One region of the Comamonas sp. MYb396 genome, then DNA from elsewhere that is predicted to be linked to it. Evidence: predicted binding sites of a transcription regulator. Region 1 holds the regulator's gene; the other holds the start of a gene.
The links. Region 1 encodes FNR, which switches genes on or off when oxygen is low (the NO sensors DNR and NnrR bind a similar motif). Its sites were predicted from a motif close to TTGATNNNNATCAA; they were not measured.
Positions count from the first base shown of each region.

Region 2: a site for FNR is predicted at 2,192-2,205, ahead of WH265_RS11900 (universal stress protein). Genes of this name have one in related genera too.

Region 1 covers NZ_JBBGYU010000005.1:173,544-177,033, reverse strand. Annotated here, with positions in the region: gene hemN (oxygen-independent coproporphyrinogen III oxidase) at 1-1,051, opposite strand, end outside; gene fnr (fumarate/nitrate reduction transcriptional regulator Fnr) at 1,202-1,924, shown strand; gene WH265_RS13380 (universal stress protein) at 2,080-2,523, shown strand; gene WH265_RS13375 (malonate--CoA ligase) at 2,634-3,490, opposite strand, start outside.
Region 2 covers NZ_JBBGYU010000004.1:358,798-362,287, reverse strand. Annotated here, with positions in the region: gene WH265_RS11910 (Bug family tripartite tricarboxylate transporter substrate binding protein) at 1-665, shown strand, start outside; gene WH265_RS11905 (2OG-Fe dioxygenase family protein) at 758-1,507, opposite strand; gene WH265_RS11900 (universal stress protein) at 1,646-2,083, opposite strand; gene WH265_RS11895 (aldo/keto reductase) at 2,278-3,240, shown strand; gene WH265_RS11890 (SIR2 family NAD-dependent protein deacylase) at 3,260-3,490, opposite strand, start outside.

The DNA of each region.
Region 1 (3,490 bases):
CGTAGTACTCCTCCAGGGTCTTGGCATTCTGGCTGTAGGTCGCGCCAATGCGGCCGATGGCCGACACGCCCAGCGCCAGCAGATCGCAATCGGGCTGGGTGCTGTAGCCCTGAAAGTTGCGGTGCAGGCGCCCTTGGCGCTTGGCCACCGCCAAGGCATCGTCGGGCAAGGCGAAATGGTCCATGCCCACATACACATAACCGGCGCCTTCCAGCGCGGCCAGGGCCTGGGCCAGCATGGCCAGCTTGTCGGCCGGGCTGGGCAGGTCCTGCGCCTGGATGCGGCGCTGGGGCTTGAAGCGCTCGGGCAGGTGCGCATAGGCGTAGAGCGCAATGCGGTCGGGCCGCAGCGCATTGACCTGCTCCATCGTGCGCACAAAGCTGGCCGGGCTTTGCTGGGGTAGACCATAGATCAGATCGATATTGATAGATTCAAAGCCGATCTCACGCGCCTGCTCGACCAAGGCAAACACCTGGTCGGCGGGCTGCTCGCGGTGCACGGCCTTTTGCACCAGCGGGTCAAAATCCTGCACGCCAAAGCTCAGCCGGTTAAAGCCCAGCTGGTAGAGATGCTGCAGGCGCTCGCGGCTCACGGTGCGCGGGTCCACCTCGATCGAGTACTCGCCACCGGGCTGCAGATGAAAACGCTGCTTGACCATGTCCATCAGGCGGCTGAGGCCGGCATCGGTCAAGAACGTGGGCGAGCCGCCGCCCAGGTGCAGCTGGCTGATGGTGGGACGGGCGCTGACATGGGCCAGCTGCAGGTCCAGCTCGCGCTCGAGGTAGTCCAGGTACTCGTCGGCCCGCTCGGCATGCTTGGTGATGATCTTGTTGCAGGCACAGTAGTAGCACAGCGAGGCGCAGAACGGCACATGCACATACAAGGACAGCGGAGCGAGCCTGCCAGCCAGGCCGGTGCCGCGTTGCGCCAGCGCCTGCTTGTACTCATTCGCAGCAAAGGCTTCAACAAATCGGTCTGCGGTAGGATACGAGGTGTAACGGGGGCCGGGAACATCAAAACGGCGCAGCAGGTCGGGGGTCAGGGAAATCATGTGGCTTCTTCCTAGCGGACCCCCAATGTGCCCCAAGCTCTGCCACGCGTCCTTGATGTACATCAAGAACCCATTTGGCGCCTGCACGCACAATAGGCGCATACGAGGAACGCCGTTCCTACATGAATATTTGTTCACGGGTATTGATACATGACATCCAACTCCATCAAAGTGGTGTGCTCCAACTGCAATTTGCGCGAGCTGTGCATGCCCGTGGGACTGTCGGCCGAACAAATGGAGCGCATCGACGAGATCGTCGCCACCCGGCGCAAGATCAAACGCGGCAGCGCGCTGTTCCGCAACGGTGAGACCTTCACCTCCCTCTATGCGATTCGCACCGGCTTTTTCAAGACCAGCATCGCCACCGAAGACGGACGCGACCAGGTCACCGGCTTTCAGATGGCCGGCGAGATCATCGGGCTTGACGGCATCGTCAACGACCGCCATTCCTGCGACGCGATTGCGCTGGAAGACGCCGAAGTCTGCGTGATGCCCTACTCCTCGCTCGAAGACCTGTCGCGCGAAGTGACCGCCTTGCAGCACCATGTGCACAAGGTCATGAGCCGCGAGATCGTGCGCGAGCATGGCGTCATGCTGCTGCTGGGCAGCATGCGCGCCGAAGAGCGCCTGGCCGCCTTCTTGCTGAACCTGGTGCAGCGCCTGCATGCCCGGGGCTTTTCGCAGCATGAGCTGATCCTGCGCATGACACGCGAGGAAATCGGCAGCTACCTGGGCCTCAAGCTCGAGACCGTCAGCCGCACCTTCTCCAAGTTTGCCGAGGAGAACATCATCGAGGTCAAGCAGCGCCATGTGCGCATTCTGGACACCGACAAGCTCCAGGGCCTGATCAACACCCAGGCCTGCTCGGCCTAAGCTAAGCAGCTATTCCAAGTCGCCGCGTCAGCGGATACAAACGCGGTCTGATCCGACATCCGCTCAAGCCGCAAGCGGCGATGCTCTGTGTTGAATCCACGGCAAGGCTGGCCCCTGGTCGCCCTGCCCTACGTCTGACCTGAAAGGAGCCTGCCATGTACCAACATATCCTGCTTGCCACCGATGGCTCTGAGCTGTCCGAGAAGGCCGTGCGCCACGCCCTCGCGCTGGCCAAGCTGAGCCACGCCACGGTCACCGCCGTCAACATCTCGCCCAACTACCCGCGCAGCTACTTCGAGGGCAGCACCATGCAAAACCCCGATGACATTGCGCGCATCGAGGACGGCTGGGAACGCGCCGCCCAGGGCATTGTCGACAAGGTGGTGGCCGAAGGCGCTGCCACCGGCGTGCCCATCAAGACCCTGGTGATCAAGTCCGACATGATTGCCGAGGCGCTGCTGGAGACGGCGAAAAAGGAAAACTGCGACCTGATCGTCATGGCATCGCACGGCTACCGGGGCTTGAAGCGCCTGCTGCTGGGCAGCGAAACCCAGCATGTGCTGACCCATGCGACGATACCGGTGCTGGTGCTGCGCTGATCGCCACCTAAGCGCATCCGCCCAATAGCAAACCCTCGCCTGTGGCAGCTTCTTGGCTGCCACAGCGCGAGGGTTTTGTCATGGCGGCGCAGGCCGCCTTCATGGGCGCATCAGCCCTTGAACAGGCCCTGGTACTGGTCGCGCAGCAGGTTCTTTTGCACCTTGCCCATGGTGTTGCGTGGCAGCTCGCCCACGACAAAGCAGCGCTTGGGAATCTTGAAGTTGGCCAGCTGCTTTTTCAAAGTCGCAATGATGCCCTCGGCATCGAGCTGCTGGCCCGCCTTGGCAATGACCACGGCCACGCCCACTTCGCCAAAATCGGGGTGCGGCACGCCGACCAGCGCGCTTTCCGCGACGCCCGGCAGTTCGTTGATGAAGCCCTCGATCTCGGCCGGGTAGACGTTGTAGCCGCCGGAGATGATCAGGTCCTTGCTGCGGCCGACGATGGTCACATAGCCGCGCGCATCGATCTTGCCCACGTCGCCGGTCTTGAACCAGCCGTCGGCCGTGAACTCCTGCGCGGTCTTCTCGGGCATGCGCCAGTAGCCGCTGAACACATTGGGGCCTTGCACCTGGATATGGCCGATCTCATCGGCGCCCAGCGCCTGGCCGTCATCGCCCTGCGCCCGCACGCCCACACCCGGCAGCGGAAAGCCCACCGTGCCGCCCCGGCGCTCATCCTGGCCGCCATGGCGGGCATCGGCCTGGTAGGGGTTGGAGACCAGCATGATGGTCTCGCTCATGCCATAGCGCTCCAAAATCGTGTGGCCGGTGCGGGTCTGCCAGTCGCGGAAGGTCTCGATCAGCAACGGCGCCGAGCCGGAGATGAACAAACGCATGTGCTGGGCCGCCGCCTTGGTCAGGCCCGGCTCGGCCAGCAGGCGCACATACAGGGTCGGCACGCCCATGAAGACCGTCGCCCGCGCCATCGCGGCAATCACCGCCTTGGGCTCGAACTTGGCAAACC
Region 2 (3,490 bases), on a different contig from region 1:
TGTACAAGGGCCTGCCCTGGAACCCCGCCAAGGACCTGACCCCGATCGCCCATGTGGCCTACTCGCCGGTTATCATCGCCACCTCGGAAAACAGCAAGTTCAAGACCTTGAACGATGTGATCGCCGCCGCCAAGGCCGATCCCGGCAAGATCACCTATGGCTCGCCCGGCAATGGCACCAGCATCCATATCGCTGGCGTGCTGTTTGAGAAGGCGGCCGGCGTCAAGCTGACCCACGTGCCGTACAAGGGCTCCAACCCCGCCCTACTCGACACCCTGTCCGGCAATGTCGATCTGCTGGTGTCGTCCGTGCCCTCGGCCATTGGCCAGATCAAGGCTGGCAAGCTGCGTCCGCTGGCTGTTACCTCGGCTAAGCGCAGCAGCTCGCTGCCCGATGTGCCTACCGTTGCGGAACTGGGCATGAAGGGCTTTGATGTGAGCACCTGGTACGGCCTGTTTGGCCCCAAGAACCTGCCCGCGCCCATCGTCAGCAAGCTCAACACCGAGGTCAACAAACTGCTGGGCCAAAAGGAAGTGCAGGATTCCATCCTGGCCCAAGGCGCAGAGCCCCAGGCCATGTCCGTATCGGACTTTGACAAGTTCTTCCACAAGGACTTCCAGGACGCCAAGGCCATTGTTGAGGCCTCGGGCGCGACCATCCAGTAAGCCCCAGGGCTGGGATACGACAAGGGCACCTCGCAGGTGCCCTTTTTTGTGGCCAGGCCAAAGGCCCGAATGGCTAATGGCGATGCCAGCCTTCAGGCGCCGTCTCCCTGGAAAGCCTCGCGGCGCAGGGTCACCACCAGCGTATCGCGGTGGCCCGGTTCCTCACCCACTGGTTGGATCGGTGTGCTCTCATGAATCATGCGGGCATCGTCGAGCAGCATCAGCGACCAGGGCTCGGTCAAGGTAAAGCGCAGGCCTTGCGGGCCCTGGGCATCAAACACCCGGGTCTCCCCGCCCTTGATGCCTTCGCGTGCCACGAGAAACACGGCCACCAGGTCCACGCCATCGCGGTGCGCGCCTTCGGGGGTGGGCCTGCCAATGCCTTCGGCGGTGTCGATGCGGAACTGGTGGGCCTCGGTGTACCAGGGTGCCTGCCCAGTGCTGGGAAACAGCGCCTGCGCGGTATGCCCCAGCGCCCGCATGATCTGGCGCCAGGCGGGCAGCGCCTGGGTGCTGGCTGCGACGGGCTCAAACCAGCGCTGCATGCCGCCATGCAAGGCGTTGTATTCCACCGGCTGCCAGTGGGCGCGGTGCGTCACCGCCTGCACCTGGTCGTGCTGCACCACATAGCAGGAATGGCGGCGCTTGCGGTAGCGGCCACCGTCTTTCAGGTAGGCATCATGGGGCATGGCCTCCCAGTGGCTGCTGAGTGCTGCCAGCGCATCGGGTGGGCAGGCTGCCCACTGCGCCACGGCCGCAGGGCTGAGCACCGCATAGCCATAGGCGCGCAAGGTGCCGTCCACCTGGTCGGCATCACAATAAGGAGGAGGAAAGGACTGCATGTAAAACTCCGTCAAGCGGGCGAGCTTACGGCGGTCACAAAAGCATTGCGTGCTACACAACTTTGGGCAGCGCCGCAGCGCTGCCCGGTAGCCATCCAATCAATGAAAACGGCAGCAAGCCGGGTGCCGCCGCAGAGGTTACTGGCGCACCACCAACACAGGGATCAGACTGTCGCTCAGCACGCGCTGGGTCACGCTGCCCAGCACCAGCTTTTCCAGGCCCTTGCGGCCATGCGATCCCATGACGATCAGGTCGGCCCCCGTGGTTTTGACGGCTTCCATCACGCCGTCGTGCACGGAGTGGCCCTCGCCCATGACGGTATCGACGGGGATGCCCGCCTGCTCCATCGCAGTTTTGACAGCATCCAAGGCAGTGTGCGCATCGGCAGTGGCGGCAGACAGGTACTGCGCCTGGCCATAGGCAAAATCGGCGCCCACGCCGGTGAAGGGATAGGGATCGATCACATACACCGCAGTGACCTGGCTGCCAAAGGCCTTGGCAAGACCGGCGGCTTTGTTGACGGCGAGCATGGAGGTGGCAGACCCATCGACCGGCACCAGAATATGTTTGAACATAGTGTCACTCCTTTTTGTTGTTGCATGCATAACTTACTCTAAAACGCAGGGCCCGGCAAACCTGGCAGGCCCAGCAGCACTGCCACCTATGCGGCAATTGCGAGCGGTTTGCGCTGCATCAACCATAGCACTGCGCCAGCCCGCGCCGCATAATGTTTGCTCCGCCCTGCTGGGCACTGACGCGCGTATTCGCTATGACAACATCCCTGCGTTCCCTGGGCCGATCCCCCCTGCAAGTCTCGCCGCTGTGCCTGGGCGGCAATGTGTTTGGCTGGACGGCTGACGAGGCCACCAGCTTTCGCCTACTCGATGCCTGGCTGGATGCCGGCATGAACTTTGTCGATACCGCTGACGTGTACTCGCGCTGGGCGCCTGGCCACAGCGGCGGTGAATCGGAGCGCGTGATCGGCAAATGGCTGCGCAGCTCGGGCAAGCGCGCGCAGGTGGTGTTGGCCACCAAGGTCGGCAAGGACATGGGCGATGGCAAGGTCGGCCTGCGCCCGGAGTACATCCGCCAGGCGGTCGATGCCTCCTTGCAGCGCCTGCAGACCGATTACATCGATCTCTACCAATCGCATGACGACGACGCGCAGGTACCGCTGGCCGATGTGATGGGCACCTTTGGCGAGCTGATTGCCGAGGGCAAGCTGCGCGCCGTGGGCGCCAGCAACTACAGCGCAGCGCGTTTGGCCCAGGCGCTGCAGACCAGCGAGCAGCATGGCCTGGCGCGCTATGAGAGCCTGCAGCCGCTTTTCAACCTCTACGACCGTGCCGTGTTCGAGCAAGAGCTGCAGCCGCTGTGCGTTGCGCAGGGCGTGGGCGTCATCAATTTCTACAGCCTGGCTGCCGGCTTTTTGACCGGCAAGTACCGCAAGGCCGAGGACGCCAGCAAAAGCCCGCGCGGCGCCAAGACCACCCAGCTCTACCTCAATGACCGGGGCATGCGCATTCTGGCTGCGCTGGAACAGGTCAGCGCCCGTATCGATGCACCGATGGGCGAAGTGGCCGTCGCCTGGGTGATGCGCCAGCCGGCCATTGCCTCGCCGATCGCCAGCGCCAGCAACCTGGAGCAGCTGCAGTCGTTGATCCGCGCCAGCCAGTTGCAGCTGGATGCCGATGCGATGGCCACGCTCAACGCCGCCAGCGCCGAGGCTTGAAGCCCATAGGCCAGATAGCCTAGGCCAGCAAAACCGGCAAAATCTGCGCCGAAGGCAGGCGCCAGCACTGGTCAGCCACAGTGTCCAGTTCAGTCGGTTCGGGGTTGATGACCACCACATGGGCGCCACCCCGGGCCGCAATATGGGCCAGGCCCGCCGCTGGGTAGACATGGCCGGAGGTGCCAATCACCAGCACCAGGTCACAGCCCTTGGCCGCATCCTGGGCCTGCTGCAGCTCGGCCAGTGGCAG